Regions from separate parts of the Marinococcus salis genome, predicted to be linked through region 1. Evidence: riboswitches for the same ligand, from Rfam matches in the RefSeq annotation. Region 1 holds a riboswitch; the other holds the start of a gene.
The links. A riboswitch is a leader RNA that binds a small molecule or an ion and turns the genes downstream of it on or off. The one in region 1 is predicted to bind glycine.
Positions count from the first base shown of each region.

Region 2: linked by a shared signal. The riboswitch ahead of gcvT (glycine cleavage system aminomethyltransferase GcvT) and the one ahead of ACTTK6_RS02965 (serine dehydratase beta chain) in region 1 are both predicted to bind glycine.

Region 1 covers NZ_JBQOJB010000002.1:212,485-227,887, reverse strand. The annotation lists gene sdaAA (L-serine ammonia-lyase, iron-sulfur-dependent, subunit alpha) at 1-756, opposite strand, end outside; gene ACTTK6_RS02965 (serine dehydratase beta chain) at 753-1,250, opposite strand; glycine riboswitch at 1,329-1,406, opposite strand; glycine riboswitch at 1,410-1,517, opposite strand; gene ACTTK6_RS02960 (SulP family inorganic anion transporter) at 1,782-3,515, shown strand; gene ACTTK6_RS02955 (catalase) at 3,720-5,357, shown strand; gene ACTTK6_RS02950 (hypothetical protein) at 5,433-5,792, opposite strand; gene ACTTK6_RS02945 (hypothetical protein) at 5,862-6,125, opposite strand; gene ACTTK6_RS02940 (aldo/keto reductase) at 6,535-7,605, shown strand; gene ACTTK6_RS02935 (helix-turn-helix domain-containing protein) at 7,802-8,551, shown strand; gene ACTTK6_RS02930 (hypothetical protein) at 8,583-8,966, shown strand; gene ACTTK6_RS02925 (hypothetical protein) at 8,908-9,180, shown strand; gene ACTTK6_RS02920 (GntR family transcriptional regulator) at 9,232-9,948, opposite strand; gene ACTTK6_RS02915 (tartrate dehydrogenase) at 10,058-11,155, opposite strand; gene ACTTK6_RS02910 (SLC13 family permease) at 11,320-12,966, shown strand; gene ACTTK6_RS02905 (glycerate kinase family protein) at 12,996-14,141, shown strand; gene ACTTK6_RS02900 (2-keto-3-deoxygluconate permease) at 14,398-15,372, shown strand.
Region 2 covers NZ_JBQOJB010000003.1:80,512-95,914, reverse strand. The annotation lists gene cynS (cyanase) at 372-818, shown strand; gene ACTTK6_RS03850 (3D domain-containing protein) at 905-1,612, opposite strand; gene ACTTK6_RS03845 (DUF2513 domain-containing protein) at 2,147-2,509, opposite strand; partial or broken gene ACTTK6_RS03840 (5-methyltetrahydropteroyltriglutamate--homocysteine S-methyltransferase) at 2,671-2,811, opposite strand; gene ACTTK6_RS03835 (hypothetical protein) at 3,138-3,470, opposite strand; gene ACTTK6_RS03830 (metal-dependent hydrolase) at 3,626-4,099, shown strand; gene ACTTK6_RS03825 (CapA family protein) at 4,193-5,305, shown strand; gene ACTTK6_RS03820 (MBL fold metallo-hydrolase) at 5,415-6,026, opposite strand; glycine riboswitch at 6,251-6,339, shown strand; glycine riboswitch at 6,343-6,429, shown strand; gene gcvT (glycine cleavage system aminomethyltransferase GcvT) at 6,515-7,621, shown strand; gene gcvPA (aminomethyl-transferring glycine dehydrogenase subunit GcvPA) at 7,640-9,001, shown strand; gene gcvPB (aminomethyl-transferring glycine dehydrogenase subunit GcvPB) at 8,988-10,469, shown strand; gene ACTTK6_RS03800 (rhodanese-like domain-containing protein) at 10,527-10,919, opposite strand; gene ACTTK6_RS03795 (lipoate--protein ligase family protein) at 11,084-11,920, shown strand; gene dat (D-amino-acid transaminase) at 11,992-12,867, opposite strand; gene mntR (transcriptional regulator MntR) at 13,103-13,519, shown strand; gene ACTTK6_RS03780 (hypothetical protein) at 13,538-13,909, opposite strand; gene ACTTK6_RS03775 (M24 family metallopeptidase) at 14,362-15,403, shown strand, end outside.

The sequences.
Region 1 (15,403 bases):
GATCACTTCGTCACAGGGAATGCGGCTGGTAATGCCGGCTAATGCCATATCAGCTGCTGAAAAGGCTATGGAGGTGCCGATCACGTTTCTTTTTACGCACGGCACCTCGACAAGCCCGGCAACCGGGTCGCACACGAGGCCGAGCAGTGACTTCATTGCCATGGCCGTCGCGTGGGAAACCTGCTCCGGTGACCCCTGCTGCAGTTCTGTAATCGTTCCCGCCGCCATAGCCGTCGCTGACCCGATTTCCGCCTGGCAGCCGCCGGCCGCTCCGGAAATGAAGGCATGGTTCGCAAAAACGTAGCCGATGGCGCTCGCTGCGAACAGTCCCATTGTCAGTTTCTCATCGTCCATGCCGCGGTTGTCCTGAAGAGAGACCATCACTCCAGGCAGAATGCCTGCAGAGCCTGCCGTAGGAGTTGCTACAATAAGGCCCATTTTGGCATTGCTTTCCGACGTTGCCATTGCGGCTTCCATCGCCGTGCTGATAACTGGTCCTGATAGTGGGGCGGTATGCTGGTTATACTGATGCATGCGGTAGGCATCGCCTCCTGAGAGCCTGCTTTCCGTTTCCGCGAGGTCACCCAGCCCCTCCCGGACGGCCTGCTTCATTACCTGCAGCCGTTCCTGCATGCGCCCGAAAATCTGTCCGCGGGACGAACCGGAGCGATCCACTTCACGGCGGAGCATCCACTCACCGATACTAATGTCCTGGGCCATACATTCCTGCACAATACTTTCAATCGTGTCTTTCATCTAGATGGAGCCTCCTTTTTGATCCGGGCGGCGATGGATAAAATCTCCGAGCCTGTGCCCAAATTAATGCTGGTATGATATCCGTTAATTTCATAAATATAGGCTACACCGCCGCCAATGGATGCGCCGGTGACATGGACCGTCTCTGTGGCGGAAGCGGCCTGTAAATAAACAGTATTGGGGTGGCAGCCGCCGGGGGTGTTCGTGCAGAACCGGAAGTCGTAACGGAGGCTGCTGTCCTTTGCCAGAGCGTAGGCATTACGGACATTGGTATCGTGTGCGGACAACCCGAGCAGGCCGCCGAGGACAGCTTTATCCGAGCCGTGGCCCTGATAGGTGGAGGCGAGAGAGCCGTAGAACGTGATTGTCACGTCAGTGACGTCTCCCAGCCAGTCATGCACGAATTTTCCAATCGATACCACCCCGGCAGTATGGGAGCTCGAAGGACCGACCATCACCGGGCCGATAATGTCAAAGCAGCTGTCAAACTCCATAGCAATTCCTCCATATTCAAAATTGAAAGCGATTACAAAAAAGAAAAAAAGACAGAGAAGCGGCCTGGGGCGCCGTTTCTCTGTCTGTGAGCCTGAAAGATTTCATTCTTAAAAAAGAATTTTCTTCTTCGGCAGGTACGTATACCTTCTCCAGAGGTGCATCCTGTACTGGTCCTGGTACCTGAGAGTTTTTCCTTTCCGGCTGTTGGAGAGGATTGCTCCTTCGGTGCTGTAAAATACGTTTACAGACTCTCCCAATACATTCATCTGCGAAACCAATATTTGTGTTAATTTCAGTTTAAACATCCCTGCTGGAAAAGTAAACCTATTTTTGACAGCCGGATCTTAGCAATATACTGGAGAGAATCGGTGTAGAAAGGACTAAAGCAGGCGTACAGCTGTATTTAAGCCGTGAGTCAAAAAAATATAGTGCGGGCTTTTCTTTTAGGCCGTTATGGTTCATGATTTATTAGGAGAGAGATTTAATCGCCGTACTGTTTGTGAGTTCACGGAGAAAGAAGGAAAGGATTTATGCCTGGGAAAATAAAAGATATATTAATTATGCCGCAGGATTATAATAATCAGTCGCTGAAAAAGGATATGGCTGCGGGATTTACCATCTTTGTTATGATTGTCCCGCAGGGGATGGCCTATGCCGTGCTTGCCGGCCTGCCGACGGTCATGGGGCTGTATGCCTCTCTGCTTCCACTCATTCTTTATGCGCTGTTTGGCACGTCAAAGCATCTGGCCATCGGGCCGGTAGCGATGGCATCCATTCTTGTGTTTTCCGGCGTGTCCCTGTATGCAGAGCCGTCGACGCCGGAATACGTAGGGCTTGTGCTGCTGCTGACGGTAATGGTCGGAGTGGTGCAGGTCTCTCTTGGCCTGTTGAACGCCGCTGCGTTTGTAAAGTTTATTTCCCCGAATGTGATCAGCGGGTTCACGTCGGCAGTGGCGATTGCAATCGGCATGAGCCAGCTTGGCCAGTTTATGGGCATCAGCGTAGGCAGCCAGACACAGATTATTCCGCTGCTGCGGGATGTGATCGTGCATCTGCCGCAGATACATATCCCGACCCTGCTTGTAGGAATAGCCAGTCTTCTAGTGCTGATCGGGGGCCGGAAAGCAAAACGGAATTTACCGGTTTCCCTCATCGTCGTCGTGCTGAGTATTGCGGCGGTGGCGCTTTTCCGGCTCGATAACCAGGGAGTAAGCGTCGTCGGAAGGGTGCCGCAGGGACTCCCGGATTTTACCATTCCGGGCTTTAACCTGGCGGACATACAGGTGCTGGTCCCGACCGCGCTCACCATTGCGCTGATCGCGATGATGGAGACGCTTGCGATTACGAAAACGCTGAGTGATAAAAATGATTCCGGTATTAACCTGAATAAAGAAATCCGGGCGATCGGGTATGCCAATATAGCCGGGCCGTTTTTTTCCTCCTATGCGGTGACCGGCAGCTTTTCAAGAAGTGCGGTCAGCTACCGGTCGGGAGCGGCCTCCCAGGCGGCGATGATTATTACCGCAGCCGGTGTGCTGGTGACGCTTCTCTTTTTCACGTCTTTATTTTACTATCTGCCGTATGCGGTGCTTGCAGCGATTATTCTCGTTTCGGTCAGCGGCCTGATTAATATCCGGTCGTTAAAGGACGCCTTTCGCGTAAAGCCGGAGGACGGCTGGGTGTGGATCGTGACATTTGCTGCGACGCTTCTCGTCGGCATTCAGTGGGGGTTGTTAATCGGGATTGGCTTTTCCATCCTGCTGCTTTTGCGCCATATTTCCCGCCCGAATATTGTCGAAATCGGCTACGAGGAGGACACCCACAGCTATCTGGATCTGCAGCGGTTTCCGCACGCAAAGCGGGTGCCGGGCACGGTGCTCGTGCGGGCGGATACGCGCATTCATTTTTCGAATGTCGGCTATTTCGTGAAAATGGTGGAAAAAACGATTCAGGACCGCCGCAAAACGGAAGGCGGAGGACTGAAGGCCGCGATTGACATGTCCGGGGTGAACGACATTGATACTACGGGCATCGGCGCTCTGGAACAGATTATTGAAATGTTCCGGAGGGACCCAGGCGTGCAGGTATGGTTTGTGGAGCTGAAGGGTCCGGTCCGGGATCTGCTGCTGCGGGCCGGCTGGCAGGAAAAATACCCGGAAACGATTAAATACCAGACCCTCGAGGGCTTTCTGGAGCACGAAAGAAACGTACCGTTTAAGCCTCCCGAGGAGCCGAAGCAGGATTCCTGGGATTATATGATTTAACATGTGTATAGTTATGGATGAGGCTGGCAGGGAAGTCCCCGCCAGCCTGATTTGTGCTTCACCAGGATAAGGGAACTGCCTTTGAAAAACTGCTGTGCCAGGGTGCATAGCTATATACTACGAATTTAAAAAATTCGGAATAACTGTTTAAACCATAAACTACCCGGGTAAAAGTGAATAGATTTCCTAAAGGAGGTAACAGCATTGAGTAAAGACCGCAATAACGAACACGACGAAGAAAAAAACGACGATAAGCAATATAGGAATGAAGACGGTACGCTGACGACGAGACAGGGCCACCCTGTCCGGGACAACCAGAACTCGAAAACCGTCGGCAATCGCGGACCGACGACGCTTGAAAACTACGAGTTCCTGGAAAAAATCAGCCACTTTGACCGTGAACGTGTACCGGAACGGGTAGTTCACGCCCGTGGGGCAGGTGCGCACGGCTACTTTGAAGCGTACGGTTCCTTTGGCGATGAGCCGATTTCCAAATACACACGCGCAAAAATCTTCCAGGAGGAAGGCAAGCGGACACCGGCATTTGTTCGTTTTTCCACCGTGATTCACGGCGGGACCTCCCCGGAAACGCTACGGGACCCGCGCGGATTTGCCGTGAAATTTTACACGGAAGACGGCAACTGGGACCTCGTCGGCAATAACCTGAAGGTGTTTTTCATCCGGGACGCCATCAAATTTCCGGACGTTATTCACGCGTTGAAGCCGGATCCGGTCACGAACGTGCAGGACAGCGAACGGATCTTCGACTTTATGTCGCAGACGCCGGAAGCTATGCACATGCTGACGTTTTTATTCTCCCCGTGGGGCATTCCGGCTAACTACCGGCAGATGCAGGGCTCCGGGGTAAATACGTACAAATGGGTGAACGAAGACGGTGAAGCGGTGCTCGTGAAGTACCACTTTGAACCGATCCAGGGCATCCGCAACCTGACCCAGGAAGAAGCGGACAGCATCCAAAGCAAAAACTTCAACCACGCCACCCAGGATCTGTACGAAGCCATTGAAGAAGGCAACTATCCGGAATGGGAGCTTCGCGTCCAGGTGATGAGCGACGACGATCATCCGGAGCTCGACTTTGACCCGCTTGATGATACGAAGCTGTGGCCGAAGGATCAATTCCCATGGATTCCTGTCGGCAAGCTTGTGCTTGACCGCAATCCGGAGGACTACTTCAACGAAGTGGAACAGGTCGCCTTTGGTACCGGCGTTCTTGTCGACGGCATGGATTTCTCCGATGATAAAATGCTGCAGGGCCGTACGTTCTCGTACTCCGATACGCAGCGGTACCGCGTCGGCGCCAACTATCTGCAGCTGCCGATCAACCAGGCGAAGAAAAAGGTCGCAACCAACCAGCGCGGCGGACAGATGTCGTATAAAGTCGATAACGACGAAGGCCAGAATCCACACGTGAACTACGAGCCTTCCACAATGAATAACCTGAAGGAAGCACAGATGAGCGGCAAGCCTCACACTCCTTATACCGAAGGAGAAGTGAAAAAAGAAGCCATCGACCGCCAGAATCCTTACCAACAAGCGGGAGAAACGTTCCGCAAGTTCAAGGAATGGGAAAAAGATGAATTAATCAAAAACCTCGTGGACAACCTGATTCCATGTAAAACGGAAATTCAGGAAGAAATGATTGCCCACTTTAAGAAGTGTGATGAGGAATACGGCCGCCGTGTTGAAGAAGGGCTGAAAAACAGCACCTCCACAGACGGCGCAGACCAGGATTCCACGCACGGCGGGCCTGCAGGCGCCACGAAAACGGAAGAAGGCGTCCAACAGGCTGAAGAGCATGGGATTCCATCGGATCCTTATTAATTCGAAGACAGCCTGAAACAATAAAAGCTGAAGCTGGAGATCATTCTCCGGCTTCAGCTTTTTAATTGTTTACGATTATTTATGAAAAGTATTTACATGTTCGAAAGCATATTGGAAGCCCTGGCGCGAGGTGCCCGGCAGGCGCCACTCCGGGCTCAGCACTCTGATCTTAATCAACCGCAGCAGGGTTTTTGGATCTTTCTGAAACGCTTCAATATCGAGGTTTCGGTGCAGATCAATGCGAAAGAAATCATCAGGTTTTTTTACATCCTCCTGGAAGGTGATACTGACTTCGGCTAAACGGTTGCGGCAGTGAAGAACAAACTGATACGAGCCAATGCAGCGCTGATTCTGGAAGACACTGCCGGAAAAACTGCCTGTATGGTCATCAGATGGAGGTTCTTCGTGTACAGCAGCCAGATCGAGTCGAAACATGGAAAGCACCCTTTCGTAAATTTAATGGTATTTACTCTTCATTGCTATCGGGGGAACTGTAAAACTTCTTTAGGAGAAAAAGGAGCTCTCATCAAGAAAGCAGTGATTATTGCATAAATCATACGCCGCCCACGGGGCTTTCAACACGGCTGCATCAGAAAGAAACCGGAGCGGTGTGCCGTCCATCGCAAATGGGTGAAGGGAGTGAAATAGTTTGTCGATATTGTTGTACATTTGAGGGCATGCTTCCTGGATGTACGGTGCTAAGCTCCCGGCAGTACCGACGAGCAGTTCATTGCCGTTAAAAATATAACCAAAAGTAGATGTGTGCATAAACGTTGGCTCCTTTATTATGCATTAAAAAAAGCCACTCCTATCCAAAGGATAGAAATGGCCCGAAAAAAGCATTAATTCTTTTTCCTAAACCAGTTGTATATGACGCTGGGTGAACACTGAATCACTATTTGGAGTCCAGAGAAATCTGGACCCATTGTAAATATTACCCTTTAATTGATTATATATTCATGCCAAAAGAACTAATCTGCTTAAAATTTCGGAAAATAATTTCCAGGCTGTACATGTTTAAATGCAGCTGCAGTTATTGTAAATATATTACATTTAGAAGTATTCGCTTACAGATGTTTGCCGGAAAATCATTCAAGGTATAAGAACAACGTATTCGATACTGCAGGAACCAGCTGACGAGGCACAAACACTTCATGAAATACAGGAGGCTTTAACGATGGAATACATTTATTTAGGAAACTCCGGACTGCGCGTGCCAAAGTATATACTCGGGACCATTCCGTTCAGCGGAACGAAAGGATTTGAGCCGACGGGAAATATTGATGAAAACGATGCCCGCCGGATTGTGGATATCTCGCTGGAAGCAGGCATGAACATGTTTGATACCGCAAACCTGTACTCGAAGGGCGATGCGGAACGCGTGTTGGGCTCTGCGATTAAAGGGCGCCGGGATGAAGTTCTCTTAACGTCCAAAACCGGCTTTCATTTTGACAATGATCCGAATGCCCGCGGCGCGTCCCGCAGCAACATTGAAGCGTCGATTGACCGGACGCTGGAGCGGCTCGGCACGGACCATCTGGACGTGTATTTTGTGCACCTATGGGACGGACGCACGCCGGTGGAAGAAACCGTGGAAACGATGACAAACCTCGTGAAATCCGGGAAAATCCGGTATTGGGGCGTTTCCAACTACAGCGGCTGGGCGCTTGCAAGAATATTCTCCGTGGCTGAGCGTCCGGGCTACATCCCGCCGGTTACCCAGCAGATCTACTATACGCCGGAAGCCCGCGAAGCAGAATACGAATTGCTGCCGGCAGGAAGGGAGCTTGGCGTAAGCTCAATGATCTGGAGCCCGCTTGGCGAAGGACTGCTGAACGGTAAAATCGGCCGGAACAAAAAAGCACCGGCAAATACCCGTCAGGGCGAAGGCTGGCCGGAGCCGTGGATTCAGGATGAAGAACGGCTGTATCAAGTGATCGATGCCCTCGAAGAAGTAGCTGACGGCCGGAACGCAACCGTTCCGCAGATCGCCTATGCGTGGGTCAAAGACCGCCCGAACGTCGGCCCGATCGTCATCGCCGCCCGCAACGAAGAACAGCTGCGTGAAAACCTGGCGTCGGCAGATATGTACTTGACGCAGGAGGAGCATGACCGGATTGAATCCGTTGCGCGCCCAGCACCTATTTATCCACTGTGGCACCGGACGATGACCGGCTTTGAAATGGGAAGCCCGTCTGAAATGCCGTATTTGGAAGGATACAAGAAATCGATGGGAATGGATGAGTAAATTTTAATATAATGCACTGGCAATGGAAGATCTCATTGCTGGTGCATTTTTATTATGCCAGTGTATATTATAATCCGCTATTATTAATAGAAAAGATGAATTATTGATAGTTTCTAGAACGTAATTGATAGATTATGCATGTGGGCTATAGTACATTAAAAAGGGCAGATCAATATAAAATAAAGGAACGTCCGTGATGACTAAGAATTATGAACGATTCCGTTCGCAATACGAACAGGAAATAGAGAAAATGAACCAGGCAGAAAACGAGGAGCTGGTGGAGCTTTATAAGGCACAAAACCGTTTTTTCGACTGTATTTTCCGCAGCCGGAAAAAAGAAGCTAAAAAAGAGCTCGCGACAATATACCGGATTATTTCGCTCGAGCCGGAAGATGAGAAGCGGCTGCAGGTGCTGAAGCAGTATTATTTCTTTTTAATAGGCGGATTTCTGGACCGCTATACTCAAACCTTTTCGTTTGATAAAAAAGCGCTTGCCGCCTCAGTAGCCCTGATTAATGTTATGGAAGAGTGGAACCTGGAAGAGGAATTTTTTGAAGGAATCAATGTATTGGTCGACGGGATGCTTGATACCACCTGGAATGAAGACATACAAGCCTATAATAATCCGATCATTTCCAGATTTATTACGCTTGTGGAGCAGCAGCTCTACCAGGCGTTAAATACGAACATCCTCGTAGGCCAGCTGGAGGTCTCCAAAAGCCATATCTCCCGGCTGGTGAACGAAGAGCTTGGCATGTCCATCCCAAACTACGTGACCCAGAAACGAATACAGGAGGCGGCATATCTCCTGCAGACTACAACGAGTCCGGTAAAAGCCATCGCTGAACGGCTGCGGTTTTCGAGCGCCAGTTATTTTGGGGTATGCTTCAAAAGCGTCTACGGATGCACACCCAGACAGTACCGTACGTTCACCGCTCAAAGGTAACAAATAACGCAGACAGAAAGGGAGAGAGACAATGGTGGTCTCCTTGCAGCATTATAAAATTCAAAAAGCATTACGCAGTTTGTCAAAAGCACTGCATTGGGATCTTGGAGAAGCACTTTTGCGGAAAGACAGAGTATATCTTTCCATTCCCTGTACAGAGCGCCACCGGGTGGACCCCTATATTCGTATTCTTCAGGAATCAGAGACCGTTTATTTTTGGGAAGTAAGTGAAGAATTGATGAATGGGCCCGTCAAAGAAGTGCTTTATGTGGGAGCAGCTTCGGAAGCCTTTGAGCGATGGGCCTGTTCACCAATTAATAGCAGTATTAGGCAGGAGAAGGGAAAAGAAAGAATCTATGCGCACTCAGGATTTGAACCAGGCGGTAATAACCTGTTTGGCGGCAAATGGCTGTGAAATGAAGATATCTGCGCTGGTCCGACAAGTAAGCCAAACGCAGCCATTTCCAGTACATGCTAAAGAAATAAGCGACAAAGTTAGCAGTTTAGAACAGATAGACGCCGTGAAAAAAGTTAGATCTTCGTCAGGAGCATTGGCTGTTGTTTTACGAAAAGAAGCTTCCAGCGGTATCAGTCATTTATATGAAGAAATAACGAGGAGCCGTCTCTAAGCGAATAGAGGCGGCTTATTTGTGTAAATAATAAAAATTTTCTCTCTGAAGTCAGTCAATAACGTTTAAAATGTCCCGGCTGGCTCGGCGCCGGTGGGACTCCATAATGGTTCTGGCCGCTTTGCCGTCGTTTGTTTTTAGGCAGGCCACAATTGCTTCATGCTCTAAAATCGAATTGGTGGGGAGCGGGCGTTTATTTACGGTATATAAACGGGCCCGGAATAAATGATCGGCGTGAAATTCGATTAAATCGTTCAGCCGCTCGTTTCCGGCCGCTTGAATGATTCGTGAATGAAAATCATCGTCCAGAATAGCCCAGTTTTTCAGGTTTTTGCTTTCCAGAGCGGTTTTCTGTTCCGAAATTAAAGCTTCGAGCTGGGAAAGGGTCCCCTCGTTTGTATTTCGGACAGCCAACTCGGCAGCCAGGCCGTCCAGGCTCTCCGCAATTTCGTAGATTTCCATTAAGTTCTTACGTTCAATAGGGGTAACTGCGAAGCCCTTACGGGGGATGACCCGCACTAAGCCTTCGGTCTGCAGACGTATCAAGGCTTCGCGTACCGGCGTGCGGCTCATATCCAAAACCTCCGCCATCTCCCTTTCTAGAACCATTTTTTCCGGGGGAAGGTAAAGATTCCGAATCGCCTGCCGGATAATTTGATACGCTTTTTGAGGCAGGCGCTTTTCTTCTATGGAAGAAGAAAGCTGTGTTAAATGCTGGTGCAGGGTTTCATCATAAAGAATTGAAGGGGAATAATCGTTAGTGTTCATCGAAAGCCTCTCCCTGTATATAAGTTTCTATCCGTTCATATAAAAGTATAACACCTCCTTTTCGGTTAAAAAGGAGGTGTTATACTTTTATTCTTTTATTTGCGCTTTATTACGCTTTGACGTAAACCTTCGCGAGGGCTTCCAGGATAGCGTCAGTCATTTCTTTGGTGGAGGTATTTCCTCCGATGTCAGCTGTTAAATAACCGGCGGCCGTTGCATCCCGGATAGATTGATTGACGAGCTGGGCTTCTTCGGCATAGCCGAGCTGTTCAAGCATAAGTGATGCGCTTCCGATCGCACCGATAGGGTTTGCGATGCCTTTACCGGCGATGTCCGGTGCGGATCCGTGGACGGATTCAAACATGCTTGGATATCTGCGCTCCGGATCCAGGTTCGCACTGGCAGCGATGCCAAGACTTCCGGCAAGAGCACTTCCTAAATCAGAAAGAATATCTGCTAGCAGGTTGGAGGCAACAACTACTTCGAGGTCCTCCGGATGGAGAACAAAGTTGGCAGCCATGGCATCTACCAGCCACTGGTCCGTCTCGACGTCCGGATATTCCTTGCTGACTCTCGCAAATACTTCGTCCCACAGCACCATGCCATATTGTTGGGCATTACTCTTTGTAACGCTCGTTACTTTTTTCTGCTTTCTGGTTCTCGCTAAGTCGAAAGCGTAACGAATAACACGTTCGCAGCCTTCTTCGGTAAAAAGAGAAGACTGGACAGCTACTTCCTTGCCAGGACCCCGGCCGGTAAAGTTTCTGCCGCCAATACCGGAGTATTCGCCTTCGGAGTTTTCGCGAACGAGCACCCAGTTCAGCGTATCTGTGTCCGGGTGGTTTAGCTTGCTCGGCACTCCAGGGAGAAATTCAACAGGACGAATGTTTGCCCACTGGTCAAAGCCCTGGCATATCGCAATGCGGAGTCCCCATAAGCTCACATGGTCGGGTACGCCCGGGAAACCCACAGCCCCGAAATAAATAGCATCATAATTTTTCAACCTCTCAAGCCCATCCTCATCCATCATACGGCCATGCTCGAGATAGTATTCGCAGCCCCATGGAAAGTAATCGGTTTCAAAATTGAAATTGTTTGGAGAATGTTTGCTGATGAAATCTAATACCCGGATCCCTTCCTGTACCACTTCTTTTCCTATACCGTCTCCTGGAATAATCGCTAGTTGATGAGTTTTTTGATTGTCCATTTTTTTCCCACCTTTTTTGTATTTGACTTCATTATCTATAACGTATACGTAAAAGTCAATAAAAAAATAAAATTAGAGATAATAAGAAAAATAATTGACTTAACGTATACGCTAATATAAGATTTGGTTAATGAAAGCGTTATCAATAACAGGGAGGGAAAGAAATGAATTTCACAAAAACCTGGAACCACCTTTGGCATTGGAATGACCAAGTTAAAAGTCAATTAAAAAACAGCGTCAAAATCTTAACGTTTTCGCAGCCTGATCCAAAGCATGCAGATAATGTCCGGGAAGCCGAACGCCAGGAGCTGGAACAGGAAGAGCCAAACCCGCCCAATCAACCCCGGCTGTATTCCAAATTACAATTGATCGGGTTATTTTTAGGCCCGTTGCTTTTCTTATTGATACAGTTCGTTGTTCAGCCGGAAACCATGTCTGAAGAAGCGGTCTCCATGCTTGGAATGATCGCCTGGATTGCCACGTGGTGGGTAACGGAAGCACTGCCGATTCCGGTAACTTCCTTGCTGCCGATCGTCTTGTTTCCGGTACTCGGCATTATGGAAATGGAAGGAGTTACAGCTTCCTACGGCGATCCGCTCATTTTCTTGTTTGCGGGAAGCTTCATGATCGCTTTAACGATGGAGAAATGGAACCTGCATAAACGTATCGCCCTAAGCGTTATTGCTTTTGTCGGTACCAACCCCAACACAATCATTCTCGGGTTTATGATCGCCACCGGATTTTTATCAATGTGGATCTCCAATACCGCGACCACAATGATGATGGTACCGATCAGTATTGCGGTAGCCAAACATGTGTCAGATTCTTTAAAAGAGACAGAAATCGATACCTCACCCGGCGTGTTTCCGTTTGGTACGGCTTTGATGCTTGGTACAGCGTATGCAGCTACGATCGGAGGGTTTGGCACATTAATTGGAGCGCCAGCCAACACGATTTTAGCGGCAACGTTAAATAATTTATACGACGTGCAAATTGCTTTCGCCACTTGGATGATGTTTGGCGTGCCATTAGTAGTCCTGCTGGTCCCGTTAGTGTGGTTTTATCTGATCAAAATAGCTTTTCCGATGAAAGTTAATCACATTCCCGGCGGCAGGGAAATTATTAAAGAAGAACTTCGTAACCTGGGGAAGACACAGTATGAAGAAAAAATTGTACTTACGATTTTTTCGCTGACGGCGTTTGCCTGGATTACGAGAAGCTTTCTATTGGAAAACTTCATTCCGGGCATTAATGACACCATTATTGCATTATGCGGCGCTTTATTGCTTTTTCTTATTCCATCCAAAAATAAAAAAGACACAATCCTGGATTGGAATACAGCTTTAAAGCTGCCATGGGGAATTTTATGGCTGTTTGGAGGCGGGCTCGCGCTTGCTGCTGGTATTACAAACAGCGGCCTGGATAGCTGGCTTGGTGAAAAGCTCGTTGCTTTTTCCAACGCACCACTGTTTATCATATTACTGTTTATCATTGGATTGATTACCCTGCTCACCGAATTCACCTCCAATACAGCGACATCGACCATGGTTTATCCAATTGTAGCAGCAGGAGCTGCGACACTCGGCACGGATCCGGTCGTCTTAATGATTGCTGCCTGCATGGGTGCGACTTTTGCTTTCATGTTCCCGGTAGCGGCTCCGCCGAATGCGATTGTATTTGCAAGCGGTTACGTGAAGATGAGTAAAATGGCATCAGCAGGGATTTGGTTAAACTTAATATGTATTGTTATTTCCTGCTTGATCGTCTTGTATTTTGTGCCAATTGTTTTTGGCAATTTAAGCGTTATGTAATATTTCAATACCGTCAATGGAGGAAAACTATGAAAATCGTCATTGCTTCGGATTCGTTTAAAGAAAGCTTAAGTTCAGTGGAGGTGGCAAATTATTTTCGTCAGGGATGGGAACAATTTTCCTCGCAAAAAGTGGAATTTGATATTATTTCGATGGCAGACGGAGGAGAGGGGACTTCAGAAGCACTGCAGCACGCATTGGGTACAGAAGAAATTCAAGTGCCGGCTCATGATCCGCTGATGAAGCCGATCACCGCCTCGATGCATATTTCTAAGAAACATAGTACCGCTGTTATAGACGTAGCTTCTGCCTCAGGCCTGGATAAAATACCTGAGGGTGAACGAAATCCCTCCCTCGCTACTTCCTATGGAACAGGGGAACTCATCAAGGCCTGCCTGGATTATGATGTTGACCGGATCCTCATTGGACTCGGAGGAAGCGGTACGAACGACGGTGGAGCCGGCATGCTGCAGGCGTTAGGAGGGAAGCTGCTGGATAACAACCACCAGGAGCTTCCGTACGGCGGAGTGTTTTTAAAACAGCTCGATACATTGGACATGACTTCGCTGGATCCGCGGCTGGCAAAGAAAGAAATAATCGGTTTATGTGATGTAGATAACCCTTTAACCGGGCCGCGGGGAGCAAGCTACACGTTTGGTCCGCAAAAAGGAGCATCTGAAGCAGCCATGGCTTCGCTGGAAAAAGCATTAAGCACATTCGGCAAAGTACTTAACACCTATACAAATAAAGCTGTAGGTGAACAACCTCATATGGGAGCGGCTGGAGGTCTGGCGGCCGGACTGGCCGGGTGTTTGAAAGGCCGGCTGGAGTCGGGGATTTCATTTATTTTAAAAGAAAACAATTTCTATGAACGGGTGCAGGGCGCTTCCTTAGTCATTACGGGAGAGGGAAAAATAGACTTCCAGAGCGCTTTCGGAAAAACGCCGGTGGGTGTTGCGAAAGCCGTGCAAAAAATAAATCCATCGATTCCAGTGATTGCGATATGCGGCCAGCTTGGGGAAGGCTTTGAAAGTGTATATGAGGAAGGAATTACAGCCGTTTTTAGCGTCAGCGAAGGTCCTTCCACCCTGCAGGAAGCTCTCAAAGACTCGAAAAACCTGTTAGCACATCTGGCAGGCAATTTGTCTAAATTCTATGGACAAATGATGAATTAGAGCAAAAAATAAAGAAGAGAGAACGAGCAAAAAAAGTCGTAACAAAACGCTTGAAGCTGGATATTATCCGGCTTCTTTTTTATTTTGCCTCCATTAAAACCTCGAACAGCTATTCTATAATTCGTTTAATTTTGCAACTATTTTTAAAAAATCCGCTTTCACAGTTGAATAATTGATTAGTATGTTTTATATTTCAACATGTAAGCGTTATTATATTTACTGTTGCAAATTGCAAATATTAAAAGGAGGTTGTATAATGCGTATTAAAGCGAACATGGAGAAAATCCCTGGCGGCATGATGGTCGTGCCATTATTGCTTGGGGCTCTGATTAACACCTTTGCACCTGGTATGCTGAGGATTGGAGGCTTTACCCAGGCGCTTTTTGTCGATGGCGCGCTGGTTTTAATTGCTTTATTTTTACTTTGTGCAGGGGCGCAGATTAATGTAAGAAACGTCGGAACCACTGTGGGTAAAGGGGTCACATTATTAACAGTGAAATGGGTGGTAGGGGCAGCCTTCGGTTTAATCGCCTACGCCTTTGCCGGCACGGACGGTTTATTCCTTGGCCTGGCTCCGCTCGCTATCATCGCAGCTATGACCAACAGTAACGGTGGATTGTATGTAGCGCTAGTCGGCCAGTACGGAAAAGGAGATGACCGGGCGGCCTATTCCATACTGGCGCTTAACGACGGTCCTTTTTTAACCATGGTTGCCTTATCGATATTTGGTGCGATTGGCTTTGTGGACGGCCTGTTCTCGGTTGTTGATTTTGTCGCCGTGCTACTGCCAATTATCATTGGCGCGGTGCTCGGTAACCTGGATGAAGAAATGAGAGATTTTCTGGATTCCGGAAGCAATATGTTAATTCCGTTTTTCGCCTTCGCGCTGGGGATGGGGATTAACTTTGCGGACATTTTAGCCGGTGGGCTCGGCGGGATCGTGCTCGGGCTGATGACTGTATTTCTTACCGGCAGCGCTGGCTACTGGGTATTCAAACTGTTCAACTGGAACCCGATTGTAGGCGCATCGGAGGGCTCTTCAGCAGGAAACTCAGTTGCCACTCCGGCAGCGATAGCTTCGGCCAATGCCGCCTTCGCCAGTGTGGAATCTGTGGCCACTGTCCAGGTCGCAGCGAGCGTTGTAACTACTGCTATCCTGCTGCCTATTTACGTAGGCTTTCTTGTAAAACGATTGGAGAAAAAAGGAAAACTTCAAGCGTATCTTCAATGACATTTAACGTAAAATGAGGGGATTTCAAAAC
Region 2 (15,403 bases), on a different contig from region 1:
CATGGGGTAATAGTAATAATCTGGTTTAGTCACAGAAGCACCCGATGCATGCCTGGAACTAAAAAGAATCAGCGCTCGGGCTTTTTCTTTTCAGCTTATGATTAGCTCCCAATGGTCTAACTCATTGCTGCTGAAGACTGGTAGAGTCACTTTTAAAAACAGCATAAAAATGGGCAGGTAACTATACATATATCCCTGACGCATCTTTTTGAAACAATAAAACGGGGTATTGAGGAAAAATGAACTGTTAGAACTAGATTTAACGCTTGCTGCTTCTAATTTATATTAAAAAAGATGACGGTATTCATATATTCAGGTAATGGCTGCATGTTAAGGTGAAATAGAACAAAACAAGGAAGGAGATAAAATAAATGGATATGAGTGAAGTCACCGCCAAGCTGATAGAAGCAAAAAATCGAAAAAGAGCTACTTATCAGGATCTAGCGGAAGCTGTGGGTCGCAATAAAACATGGGTGGCTGCTGTTATTCAGGGCCAGGCATCGATGGATGAAAAAGAAGCAGAAGCGCTCTTGAACTACCTTGAAATTCCTTATGAGGAAATCAAGCATGAACTGATGACGCCACCGTACAAAGGCTCATTAAGCGAAGACGTTCCAACAGATCCGCTTATTTATCGATTCCATGAGATTACTCAGGTATACGGCACCACATTAAAGGAAATTATTCATGAAGAATTCGGTGATGGCATTATGAGCGCCATCGATTTTAAAATGGACGTAGAGCGTGAGGAGGATCCAGGTGGAGACCGGGTAGTAGTCACGTTGAACGGTAAATTTCTCCCGTACACAAAATGGTAAACGACTAAAGCCATCATAAAAGAGACGCCTTTCCAATCAAAATGGAAAGGCGTCTTTTCATTTCACTATAAAATCCAATAAGTAGATTAGTCTACTACGGTTACTTCAACGCTTCGGCGCCCAAAAGAATATGCTTCAGATTTGCTTGGAACGTGAACGTCAATGCGATTCCCGTTAATGGCTCCGCCAGTATCCGCTGCCGTATAAGTACCCATGCCTTCGATTTGTACTTCAGAGCCAAGTGGAATAACATCAGGGTCTACAGCTATTACTTTTGCATAACGGTTGGTATTTAAGTTAACCCCTGTAGCAGTGATGCCGCTGCAGCCTGCGCAGTCAGCTGTATAAGCAGTAGCTTCAACTGTCATGGACTCTCCGCCGGAAGTGTCTTTAGAGCTGCTGCTTTCAGAAGTGGAGGCAGATTCTACTGCTTCCTTGCCGCTGCCGTCCGCTTCAGAGCTTTCTACAGCCTCATTTTCACTGGAACTGCTGGAGCTTTCCCCGTAAAGTGCTGCTTTTGTATTTGGCCCGATGATACCATCGACCGTAAGACCTTCGTCAGCCTGAAAATCACGAACAGCAGCTGCAGTGATTGAACCGAAAATTCCGTCCACTTCGTAATCGTAGTACCCTTTATCGTCGAGTACAGACTGGGCTTCGGATACGGAATCATTGGAATCGCCCTGAACAAGCAGACTGTCTGATGCGTCACTTACCGCTGGTGCTGCAAAAGCTAAAGCTGTACCAAGAACTGCGCCGCCGATCCAATGTGAAGCTTTCGTAGTTTTCATCATAATTAAAAAATTCCTCCTCAGAGAGTATAAAAATTTTTATTTGTAAGTATTTAATGTTAATGAATGTGAGCAAATAAGTTTTGAGATACGTATGGTGAATTAGCCTGTCGCATGTTTGTAAATTTAACTTGAAGCAGAAAAACTTTCAAGTTAAATAGGACGAATGTAATGCAAACGTAACAAGGTTAAGCATTCTGAAATATATGAAAAATTATGTGTAATATTAAAAAACCCTTATTAATAAAGAGATAAAAAGTATTTTCCTAAGTCATATTTCCAATAACGCGAACGTAATGTTACAAATTAAAATAGCGAAAAAACAGTATGATTTTAATTGAGCAAGAAGAATGTACCAATTTTTCAGTGGGTAATAGAATTAAAAAATTGTGGAAGGTAAATAAGCAAAGAAAGGGAGGTGAAAGCATTTGCCAGGGTATACAAATGAAAAAAGCCCCCTGATAAACCAGGGGGCTTAAAGAGAGCTATGTGAGAAAACCTGAAACATAAGAAATTAGTTGTGATTAATTCTGCCTGTCAGTCATTGCTTAAATGCTGGTAGAGCGTAGTTTTAAGTAGGTCAGTCAAAACGGTCAGAGGGATATTGGACATTGACCAGCCCTTTTCCATGGCTTTTTCCTGAGTTCTGTTCCAAATATCCTCATCCTCGGCCACATCAATGAAATCATGGCCGGCAAAAGTGATTTTAATATTGTGATAGCTTGTTACCTGCTTGCTTAATGTTTTGTGGCGGGTAGCCTCAATCAGGCCTCCTTCGGTGAGCAAATACATGTAATAATCGGTTTCTTCGTTTTTGGATGTCAGGCTGAAGCCGGGTTTTTGCTCCTTCAAGTCGATCAACAGCTTCCTGATTGCTTCCATATCTCTTTCCATCACCATTTTATCTTCCACCTTTTTTATACTTACTGAAATTATAATATTGGGACCGTGATAAATGCCAGAAAAGATTTATGCATTCGAACGCAGCGAAGAGATAAATCATTACTCTTCGTGGGTGTGATAAAAAAAGAAGCCGGGGCGCCGGCTTCTTTTCCGAATACTTAATTCCAGACGTCTTCGGCAAGAGAAACGACGTGGCGTACTTTCGCCCATTGCTCTTCTTCTGTAAAAATATTACCTTCTTCGGTAGAAGCAAAGCCGCACTGCGGGCTTAAACCGGGTTGTTCAAGCGGCGTATGTTTTTCAGCTTCCTGCAGTAACGGCCCATAGTGCTTCGGCGCTTAATTCACCATCTGAATACCGTTACCGGGCTTTTTAAGTCGCTCCGGACGAAGGAAATTCCCAGCATGTTCCGCTCGAAACGGTGCTTGCGTTAAACTACCCACTCCTCTGTAATATGTAGAAATTTAAAATTCGACAGGAAAAACAAAAAGGCCCCGCTTTTTCTGTCTATTCACCTATTAATAGTATATGGAAGCAGGTAACGGTTTGTCTATACAAACCATTGGCCGTATGCTGTGCTTAGGCAAGAATAAAAGACGGATTTGGTTTTTTTATATAGTCTCCATTAACGGCGCCGCTGAAAAATAACGACTGCTTCGCCAGACTCATTTGTATGAGAAACAGTACTATAAGCGGAAAACAAACGATAAAGGCCGTTAAATCCTTTTAATTTAATGACAAAAGCTATGTCTTTTAAGGACATTTTTTCCCCGGTAAGAGCAAAAATAGCTTTTTTCGGGCGAAAGCTGTTGTCCATTTTATCAGCTGAGTGCTTATCCATGTGCTGAAAAACCAGAATGGTTTTCAACTGGCTGGCAAAGTCTCCTTCAGCCTTCATTGCCTCAACTTTTTTCTTTCTCGCCCGGTTGAGTGCAGAAGGTTTTTCCACGGAAATCATTATAAATCACTCCTGAAAATAAATTGTGTGCTTTTCTTTTCATACCCTGACAGCTGTATAATCCAACCTGGTGAATTAGAGCACCCCGGATAAAGTTTATGAAAATAAAAAACCGTGAATAAAACAATCATCTCCAGCAGAAAGAAGGACCGCCTGTGATTGAAATTTTAATTGAACATGTACCAAGCACACTGCTTCACCTGCTGACTGGTGCAGCGATAATGTATATATTTTACGGAAGCCCGTGGTTAATCAGTTCAGATCGCCTGAAAATCATGGCATTCGGGGCGATAGTACTAGTGCCTGATATTCCAAAATTATTTGGCAACTATATCTTTCATACGCTTTTAACAATGCCGTTTATTGCTGCGGCGCTCGCTGCAGTTGTTCGCCCTGCCTTGGGTGGAGGATTTCCTAAAGCCTGGGCGGCTGCGTTTGTTACGCTGGGGGCGGGCTCTATGCTGATTGACTTTCTTGGAAATGGCACCCAGCTTTTATACCCAGTGGCCACGAAAAACTTTTCCTATCCGTTGCTTACTCAGGAATGGTGGGTGATTGTACCGCTATTATGTATTTTGGGAATACTAATTATCCGTGGAAGAAAAAACGTTTCTCCCCGGCAGCCATGAAAAGCTATGAAACCCCTTCAATTTCTATGAAGTTATTAGTAAACTTATAGTATATTTCGACTAGTAATTCTATTTGAATGAAAAGAGGGACTCATGCGAAAATTTTATGCAGGCATAACTGTTGGTTTTATTGTTCTGAGCGGCTGCAGCACCGGGGAAGAATCAGCGCAGGAAAACGAAAATTCAGAGACACAAAAAGAGACTGAAAGACAGGAGCAAAAACAGGAAGATGAGAGCGTCACGGTTGGAGCAGCTGGGGATGTGCTGCTGCATGGACGCGTATATAAAAGGATGGAAGAAGACGGAGAGTATGACTTCACGCCGGCATTGAAGGCAGTTACGCCCATGCTTAAGGAACCGGATTATATGATTGTGAACCAGGAATCGATCCCTGGCGGGGAAGAGCTCGGCTTGTCAGCTTATCCTTCTTTTAACAGCCCGTACGCGATTGTAGATGATCTTCAGGATGCCGGAGTGGACATGCTTTCCGGGGCCAATAACCATACACTCGACCGCGGAATGGAAGCTGTAAATAACGCGATTAATCATTATGAGCAGATTGGCATGGACTACGTAGGGGTATATAAAGACGAAGAGGATGCAGAGCGCAAGCGTATCGTAAACGTGAAAGACGTTGATATTGGTTTTCTATCTTATACGTATGGGTTGAACGGCATTTCGATTCCGGAGGAGCACGATTATGTCGTTCAGAAAATTGATAAGGAACAAATACAGGAAGACGTTGAAGCGATGAGAGATGAATCGGATGTTGTGGTAGTGAATATGCACTGGGGAAGTGAATACGAAAGACTCCCCAATGAAGAACAGAAAGAACTGGCTCAGTTTCTTGCAGATCTGGAAGTGGACGTAGTTCTTGGCCACCATCCTCACGTGCTTCAGCCGATGGAATGGGTGGAGGGCGAAGAAGGCAATGAGACGCTGGTTTATTATTCGCTTGGTAATTTTTATTCCGGGCAGGATACGGACTATACCGATACAGGCGGCATTGCAACATTCGATATAGAAAAAGACGGGGAAAAAATAAACATAACGAACCCAAACGTTGACTTTACTCAGGTAGTTCCGGGCCCTGAAGACCAATATACGGTAAAACCGATGGCTGAAGCAGAGCACCCGGCTGAAGGCGGAGAAACGGAACAAGAGCTGCATGAACACGTATATCAATGGATGGAAGAAGCAGAGTAACGGGCATCTTAGTATTCAGATGAAAACAGGGAGCCGGGCTCAAGATAATTTCAAACACTGTAATATATTATAAAAGGACCTCTGTTTAAAAACAGGGGTCCTTATCACATTATGCACCAAATCCATTAATAAACGGATTGGAATTCATTTCGGTTTCGATATCTGTAAAGGGGCCGTGGCCGCAGGCTACAACCGTATTTTCAGGAAGGTCAAGCAGCTGCTCGTGTATGGAGGCTAACAGTGTATCCATATCGCCGCCGTAGAGATCGGTCCGGCCAACCCCGCCTGAAAACAACACGTCACCAGAAAATACTGTGTTAGTTTCTTTATGCCAATAGGAAACACTTCCCGGGGAATGCCCCGGTGTGTGAAGCCATTGAAATTCAAAACCGCCAAATTGAAGCCTTCCTTCTGACTGCAGCAAGTGATCGGCAGGCTTCGTGGTAAATGCAGCCTCTGGCATCATACGGCTCGAACCGTTTTTCTGAGGGTCTTCAAGCCAGTCACTTTCCTGTTCGTGAAGATAAACCGGGATATTGTATGCTTCCCGAGCAGTATCAAGCGCCCCAATATGATCAAAATGGGCGTGTGTTAACAGAATTGCTACGGGGTGAAGCTCGTTTTCCTGGAGAAAGGTGAGCAGTTTATCGGCATCACCGGCCGGGTCAATAATAACAGCGTTTTTATCATTATCGTACAGAACATAGCAGTTTGTCTGCAGTGGTCCAAGCGGTAGCTGTTTTCCAGTTCATAGTTTCCCTCCAATTAGTATACTGTCTTTAGTATAAACAATATTTTTCCCGGAAGAAATAACCGATCTGCACATACATACGAATAATTAATATGGTTTTATTGAAAATGTTCGGTTTCATTTTTTTTAGCATTGGTTTTTATATGAATTAATGATAAAATATGAGCAAATAAGAACGTACATATAATGCGCGGATGATGGTAAGGGGAGAGACTGCCAGGCAGCGCCGAAGGAGCAAACCGTAACAGGTGAATCTCTCAGGCAAACAGACTCTTACTGGACGCTCCTCTGGAGAGCGCTTCTTTTGAAGCCACCCACGAAGACACTCTTTCTGCATTGCGGAAAGGAGAAACTTTCTGGTTATAGGACAGAGCTTCCATAATTCATGGGAGCTCTGTCTTTTTTTGTTTTTTACTGTTTTGATTTTTCAGAAAAAATAATTAAACGAGGTGATTTCTTTGGCAGAACTAAAACGAACTCCGCTGTATTCAGTGTATGAAAAATACGGAGCTAAAACTGTCGATTTTGGTGGTTGGGAAATGGCAGTTCAGTTTTCGGGCATCAAAAGCGAACACGAAGCGGTTCGTACAAAAGCCGGCCTGTTCGACGTCTCCCATATGGGCGAGGCGATCGTAGAGGGTCCAGAGGCTGCTGATTTTCTGCAGTACATGCTCACAAATAACATAAAAAACCTGGAGCCCGGCAAAGCGCTGTACACCGCTATGTGCTATGAAAATGGCGGCACAGTTGACGACCTGCTCGTGTACCAGCTCGAAGAAGAAAAATACATGCTTGTTTTAAACGCAGCCAATATTGAGAAGGACCTCGAATGGCTTCGCCGGCACGGGACGGAAAACGTAAGCATCACGGATATCTCAGAAAGGACAGCATTAATTGCGGTGCAGGGCCCGGAGGCGGAAACGATACTACAGAAAGTAACCGACGCATCTCTTTCAGAAATACTGCCTTTTCGATTTGCTGCCAGTGCTTCTATCGGAGAAACAGGAAACGTTCTTATATCAAGAACTGGCTATACCGGTGAGGACGGATTTGAATTATACTGCCGCTCCGGGGATGCGCTTTACTGCTGGGAGACTATTATGGAAGCTGGAAAAAGCAGAGGCATTGTCCCTTGTGGACTTGGCGCAAGGGATACCCTGAGGTTTGAAGCGAAGCTGCCGTTGTATGGACAGGAACTGAGTGCAGATATCACCCCGCTTGAAGCCGGCATCGGCTTTTGTGTAAAACTGAAGCAAGAAAATGATTTTATCGGAAAAGAAGCTTTAAAGGAACAAAAAGAAGCAGGACTGAAACGCAAGCTGGTCGGTATTGAAATGGTCGATAAGGCGATACCCCGTCCGGGATACGGCGTACGAAATGATGACGGAGCAGAAATAGGATGGATCACGACAGGCACCCAGTCCCCGACGCTCAAAAAAAACGTAGGACTCGCACTTTTAAATGCCGAATGGAGCAACCTGGATCAGGCGGTAGCGGTGGATGTGCGTGGAAAAGCCAAGCGGGCGAAAGTGGCAGCTGTGCCTTTTTACAAACGGAAAAAATAATACGAGGAGGCGTCAAAAATGGATTATCGCTATTTGCCAGTCACTGGTGAAGATAAAGAAGAAATGCTCAAAACAATTGGCGTGGATGCCATCGATGAATTATTTGAAGATGTGCCGGAAAATATTCGCTTTGCCGGAGAAATGGATCTGCCAAAGGCTCTTGGGGAAACGGACCTTCTAAAGGAAATGAAACGCCTTAGTGACAGGAACGCTAACGTGCAGGACTGTGTATCCTATCTCGGAGCAGGGGTGTACGAGCATTATATACCAACGGTCGTCGACCATGTGCTACGGCGTTCAGAATTTTATACGGCGTATACTCCGTACCAGCCTGAAATTTCGCAGGGCGAGCTGCAGGCAATATTTGAATTTCAAACGATGATCAGTGAACTTACGGGAATGGATATCGCTAATTCGTCAATGTATGACGGGCCAACAGCGCTTGCTGAAGCAGCGCTGATGGCTGCGAGTGAGAACAGAGGGAAACGGCGGACCATTGTAGTATCAGAAACCATCCATCCCGAAGCGCTCGATGTATTGAAAACCTATGCGGCAGGCCCCGGCCTTACAGTGAAAATTGTTCCTGAAAAAGATGGCCGCACGGATCTGGATAAGCTTGAAAAGACGATCGATGCTGATACCGCAGGAGTAATCGTACAATACCCGAACTTCTACGGAACCATTGAAGATTTAGCGGCTGTAAGACAGGCAGCCGACAAAGAAAATTCTTTAATGATTGTTTCTGCTAATCCTCTGTCCCTGGGCATACTGACGCCCCCTGGGCACTTTGGGGCGGATATTGTTGCGGGAGACGCCCAGCCGCTTGGCATCCCGATGCAGTTTGGCGGACCGCACTGTGGTTTTTTCGCGACTACCAAAAAACACATTCGAAAAGTTCCCGGACGGCTTGTCGGGCAGACTGAAGATGAAGACGGAAGCCGCGGCTACGTACTGACCCTCCAGGCAAGAGAGCAGCACATCCGCCGGGATAAAGCGACCTCCAACATTTGCTCGAACCAGGCTTTGAATGCGTTGGCGGCTTCTGTAGCGATGACAGCTCTCGGTAAAAAAGGTTTGAGGGAAACAGCAGAACGAAATATTAAAGGTACTCACTTTTTAAAGCAGCTGCTAAAGCAAAAAGGAATACAGGTGGTCCACGAATCACCGTCGTTTAATGAATTTGTCATCAATCTCAGCCGGCCGGCATCGGAGGTAAATGAACAATTATTTCAGCATGGAATCATTGGCGGTTATGATTTAGGGGAGGTTTCAGCGGATAAAAAAGGCCAGATGCTCGTATGTGTGACCGAACTTCGGACAAGAGAACAGCTTGAAACCTTTGCCGACCAATTGGAGGTGCTTGTACATGAAACAGCCTAACCAGCCATTAATTTTTGAACAGAGCAAATCAGGCCGGGTAGCGTATTCGCTTCCCGAAACAAATATTCCTGAGCAAAGCCTAAGTGACATTTTGCCGGAGGCTAGTATCCGCAACGAAGAACCGGCGCTCCCGGAAGTGTCCGAGCTCCAGTTAGTACGCCACTATACGGCCCTGTCGAACCGGAACTACGGGGTGGATTCTGGTTTTTATCCTCTCGGCTCCTGCACAATGAAATACAATCCGAAGATCAATGAAGAAACTGCCCGCATGGCTGGATTTGCCGCGACGCATCCGTATCAGCCGGAGACTCAGGTGCAGGGGAATCTCGAAATGATGCACGACCTGCAGCAGGCCCTGGCTGAAATAACCGGCATGGACGAAGTCACTCTGCAGCCGGCAGCCGGCGCCCAGGGAGAGTGGACCGGCCTGATGCTGATACGGGCGCTTCACGAAGCAAACGGTGAAACGGAACGCACCGAAGTGATCGTCCCCGACTCTGCGCACGGAACGAACCCTGCTTCAGCAACAGTGGCAGGATTTGATCATGTGACGGTCCGGACGGACGCCCGGGGCCTGGTGGATCTTGAGCATCTAAAAGAAGTTACGGGCGAAAGAACGGCTGCCCTTATGCTCACGAATCCAAACACGCTTGGGCTGTTTGAAGAAGACATTATGGAAATAGCGGATACGATTCACCGGGCTGGCGGGCGTTTATATTACGACGGAGCCAACTCCAATGCTATCATGGGCATCACAAGGCCCGGAGATATGGGCTTTGACGTTGTACACTTAAATCTCCATAAAACATTCACCGGCCCACATGGAGGCGGCGGTCCCGGCAGCGGTCCGGTGGGCGTAAAAAAAGAGCTGATCCCTTATCTGCCCGGGCCGGTACTCACGAAAGAAAATGATAAGTACTACTGGGACAAAGACCGTCCGCATTCCATCGGCCGCGTAAAGCCGTATTACGGGAACTTTGGCATTAACGTACGTGCTTATACCTATATCCGGACGATGGGTGCAGAGGGACTCAAAAAAGTTTCGGAATATGCAGTGCTGAACGCCAATTATTTAATGAGACGGCTCGAGCCGTATTTTGACCTTCCGTATGGCCGTCACTGCAAGCACGAATTTGTTATATCAGGAAGGCGCCAGAAACAGCTTGGAGTACGAACGCTTGATATAGCTAAACGACTGCTGGATTACGGCTATCATCCGCCAACGATTTATTTTCCGATTAATGTCGAAGAGTGCATGATGGTTGAACCGACCGAAACCGAGGCCAAAGAAACGCTTGATGCCTTCGCAGATGCCATGATTGAAATTGCCAGGGAGGCAGAGGAGAGCCCGGAAATGGTACAGGAAGCGCCTCATACTACCGTAGTCGGAAGACTGGATGAGACGCTGGCAGCACGAAAACCGGTACTGACGTATAATACTGAAACCTCGCTCAAATCCATGAAATAACGATAAAAGGAAAATTAAACACAAAAAGGGAAGAGCAGCGCCTGCTCGTCCCTTTAATTATGCGCTTTTTTTCTTTTTACTGATTTTGCCTGTCCAGCGCTTAAATCCGCCTTTCAGGTGGTAAATATCCCGGTTTCCCTTATGCTTTTTGATCAGCTTTGCGGCTTGCTTTGAACGCATGCCAGACTGGCAGTATAAATAAACAGGCTGGTCTTCCCGGATTTCAACCATCCGCTGCTTCATTTGCGAAACGGGAATATTCCGGGCCCCGAGAATGTGGCCGCCATCGTATTCTTTCGGCTCACGCACATCGATAAGCTGGGCTTTACGATAGCCTTTGATAAAATCTTCCTGTGGTAATGCAGTTAAGTCCTTCGGTCCGACAAACCGGCGTACAATCAGAAAAACTAATACTGCAATGAGCACTACCCATAACCATTCAAATATCATATATATTATTTCACCTCTTTCCAGGTCGATTGCAAATTAATTATAACGCATAACCCCGTTGCTTTGCCAGATTTCTAATTAATGGGCGGTCATTTTTATATATGGAACGCAGTGATCTCTGCTACAATGGAAGTGGAAAAATTGAGAAAGAGAGATGAACGTTAATGGCAAAAGATACTTGGCTTTTTATAGATTCAGGCAACCGGTCGCCGGCCTATAATATGGCTCTCGACGAAAAACTGCTGCAGTGGCACAGTGAAGGGCAAATTCCGCCGGTGATAAGGTTTTACGGATGGAATCCGCCGACGCTGTCAGTCGGTTACTTTCAGAAGGCAAAAAAGGATATTGATATGGAGGCAGTGGAAAAGCACGGTGTAGGTTTTGTGCGCCGGCCGACGGGAGGCCGGGCGGTTCTGCACGATCAGGAGCTGACCTACAGCATTATTGTTTCAGAAGATCATCCGGAAATGCCGGAAACGGTGACCGAGGCCTACCGGGTACTCTCGGAAGGAATTTTGCAGGGGTTTTTAAAGCTTGGCCTGGATGCTTATTTTTCCGTGCCGAAAACGAAGGAGGAGGAAGACTCGTTAAAGAATCCCCGTTCGGCTAACTGTTTTGACGCCTCGTCATGGTATGAGCTGGTCGTAGAGGACCGGAAAATTGCCGGAAGTGCCCAGACAAGACAGCGCGGGGTCATCCTGCAGCACGGATCAATTATTCTGGACCTGGATGAGGACAAGTTATTTGATTTGTTTAAGTATCCGAGTGAGCGCGTTCGGGAAAGAATGCAGCAGGCTTTTAAAAATAAAGCCGTCGCGATCAACGAGCTTACAGACAAACCATTCACGCTGGAAGATCTGAGGAGTGCTTTTAAAGAAGGATTTGCCGACGGTCTGCATGCCGACCTTGAAGAGTATCAGCTAACTGCGGATCAGGAGAAAGAAGTAGAGGCGCTGGCAGCAGAACGATACGAGACCGATGAGTGGAATTTCAGGCGCTGATGTTCTCCCTCAATTAAAAAACAAACGACCGCCCCCGGGGCGGTCGTTTATATAAGGGATGTTGCGGCCAATTAGTTGTAGGTAACAAGCGGCTGGGTGTCCCCGGATTCGAACAGCTCGACTTCGCGGCGGAATTCTCCAAGAAGCTCCTTCGTTACTGGATCGTTTCCGTACTCGGCTTGAAATGAGCCTTTAATAGAACGGACGGGCACGATCTCAATCGAAGTGCTCGTCATAAACATTTCGTCAGCCTGTATGGCTTCGTCGATAGTAAACGGGCGTTGTTCGACGGGAATATTCAACTGCTTTGCCAGCTGAAGGACGTAGCGCTTAGTAATACCTTCAAGAATATAGTTGCTCTGCGGATGAGTGATGACCGTTTCGTCTTTAACGATAAAGGCATTGGTAGAGGAGCCCTCCGTAATAACCTCTCCGCGGTGCTGAAGCGCCTCCGCACAGTCGTGATCTTCCGCGGCCCGTTTGGCAAGCACGTTTCCGAGCAGGTTAATGGTTTTAATGTCACAGCGAAGCCAGCGGATGTCTTCTGTGGCGTACACATTTATGCCGTCAGCCTGTTTAGCAAATGGCACTTCGGAAGCTTTCGTAAAGCCGGTTAACACCGGGGCTGTTCCGCGCTGGTACAAGTGATCCCGGGCCTGAATACCGCGGGTCAGCTGAAAATAGACATATCCCGTAGTAAGTCCGTTTTTCTCAATCAGACGGCGAAGAAGCGACTTCATCGTGTCAGGGGAGTAGGGGACTGTCAAATCGAGTTTAGAAGCGCTGTCCTGAAACCGTTCGAGATGCCCTTCCTGGAGAAACAATTTTCCGTTGTACACCCGGATCACTTCATAAATGCCGTCGCCAAAATAATAACCGCGATCGTCAAAGGAAATAGCGGCTTCCTCTTTTGGAATAATGGATTCGTTATACATCACATAGCTCATGAATGCTGCCTCCTTCAATACTTTATATTGTACAAGAATGCAGTGTTGAACAAAAGAAAAGCTCTTCAAATGCGAGGAAATTAATTATCGAACAAAAAAATTTCCTGAGGGCAAATTAGAAATAAGGGTTAATTATAAGAAAAAGAAGGTTTGTTTTTTAGAAATAGTTTCGTTAAAATAAAGAAAGCCAATTTTTTTGTGTAACAGTTTTTATCATATTTATTGGAGGGTCCCGATGCCGACTCCTAGTATGGAAGATTATTTAGAGCGGATTTATCAATTGATCGAATCAAAAGGGTATGCAAGGGTATCAGATATTGCAGAAACGCTGGAAGTACATCCTTCCTCTGTAACAAAAATGGTTCAGAAGCTCGATAAAATGGAATATCTGATTTACGAACGGTACCGGGGGCTTGTGTTGACTTCAAAAGGAAATAAAATAGGTAAACGACTGGTTTACAGGCATGAGCTGCTCGAAAAGTTTTTACATATTATCGGGGTGGAAGAGGACAAAATATATGCAGATGTAGAAGGAATTGAACACCATCTCAGCTGGGATGCCATCGACCGTATTGGAGACGTTCTGCAGTATTTTGAAGACGACAGCGAGCGGGTACAGGCACTGAGGGACATCCAGCGCTCGTATGAATAAAAAAAGACCGGGCGTTTGTCACGCCCGGTCTTTTTTTCGGTTTTTGTTTCCCTGAATCACTTTCAGGTTTGCCTCGTTACGCCGTTTACTGGAACTTTTAGCCGATTTTTTCTTCTGCTGCTTCTGGGCTTGTTTAAAATTTTTCGCCTGATTTCCTTTTGCAGATCCGGGACGACCGGAGGCAGCATTAGAGCCAGCTTGGTATTGGTTCATCATCGCGCGCTTCATGATGACTCTTGTGAAAAGGAAATATAAACCAACAGCGATAGCTGCACCAATAACAAGGTAGAGAAGCAGACCGAGCGGATCTGTTACGAGCCGGTAACCCACCCCTAAAATGGCAAGTCCCAGCACAACAGTAGCAATAGGGTTTTTTAGCGCTTGCTGCATGGAACACACCTCTCATTTCGTAAAAATTTTTTGCGTTACCAGCGGCCAGAGGTAGTTATATAAAAAGCTGAGTGCATAATACATGTAATAGTATATATGAGTAATGCCCAGGTGTTCTTCTATTCTTTGTACAGATTAATAAGAAGATTTATTTCCATACCCGCTGAGTAATGCTGTAAAACAATGCGGAGAAATGACAACGATTCTGCAGAGGCCTAAAGCGTGGGGTGGATAAAAGCGTTAATTGAATTAATACTTAAATTTTACAATAAAGATATGGAAAGCGCTACTTTTAAACATTCTCTCACTGTATTAATACCATTCCCATAATCTAATGAGAATACACGTGATATATAGAAGAAGCCCACCTCTTTCTCGAAGTCTGTTTCCTTACCGCGCGTTGTGTTACGATAAACAAGGAAGCAAAGTTAATCCAAAAAGAGGTGTCGGTAATGCATGAGATCACAGCACGTATCCGGGAAGAGCTTGAGCACAAAAAACTTGATGCGCTTGTTATACAAAGCCCCTATAATCGACGCTATGTAAGTGGTTTTACCGGTTCGGCCGGTACGCTGATTATTACAAAAAAATCGGCTCACCTAATTACAGATTTTCGTTACGTAGAGCAGGCTAACGATGAAGCGCTCGATTTCGATGTTATCGAACAGAAGGGCTCAGCCTGGGATACGGTCGAAGAAATTGCCCAAAGCGAGGACGTAAGCTCTGTTGGGTTTGAAAAGCAGCATGTAACCTATGCGCAGTTTGAAGATATGAGAGAAAAACTAAGCGGATCGCTTTCCCCGGTTTCAGGAATCGTAGAAAAGCAGCGTGCCTACAAATCAAAGGAGGAAGTCGAAAAACTGCAGACAGCGGTCAATATCGCTGAAGATGCGTTTGAACATATCAAATCGATCATTGCACCGAATATGACCGAGCTTGATGTAAGTAACGAACTGGAGTTTTATATGAGAAAAAACGGTGCAGCGGGCTCTTCCTTTGATATTATCGTTGCTTCCGGATGGAGAGGAGCCCTTCCCCATGGTATCGCTTCCGATAAGGTGATAGAGGACGGGGAGCTTGTGACACTTGATTTTGGGGCCTACGTGGACGGGTACTGCTCGGATATCACGAGAACGCTCGCTGTCGGTGAACCAAATGATGATATGAAAAAAATATACCAGACGGTTTACGAAGCCCAGATGAAAGCTGTAGAGCAGGTGGGGCCGGGCATGACCGGGAAAGAAGCAGATGCCATTGCAAGAGATCACATTAATAAAGAAGGGTTCGGTGAACGCTTCGGCCACAGTCTCGGCCACGGCCTTGGGATGGAAGTGCACGAACAGCCCGGCGTTTCTCCGAAAAGCGATGTAGAGCTCGAACCGGGCATGGTAATTACTATTGAACCGGGGATATACGTGCCGGAGCTTGGAGGAGTTCGTATAGAAGACGACGTTCTTATCACCGAAACCGGCAGCCGGAAGCTTAGCTACTCTG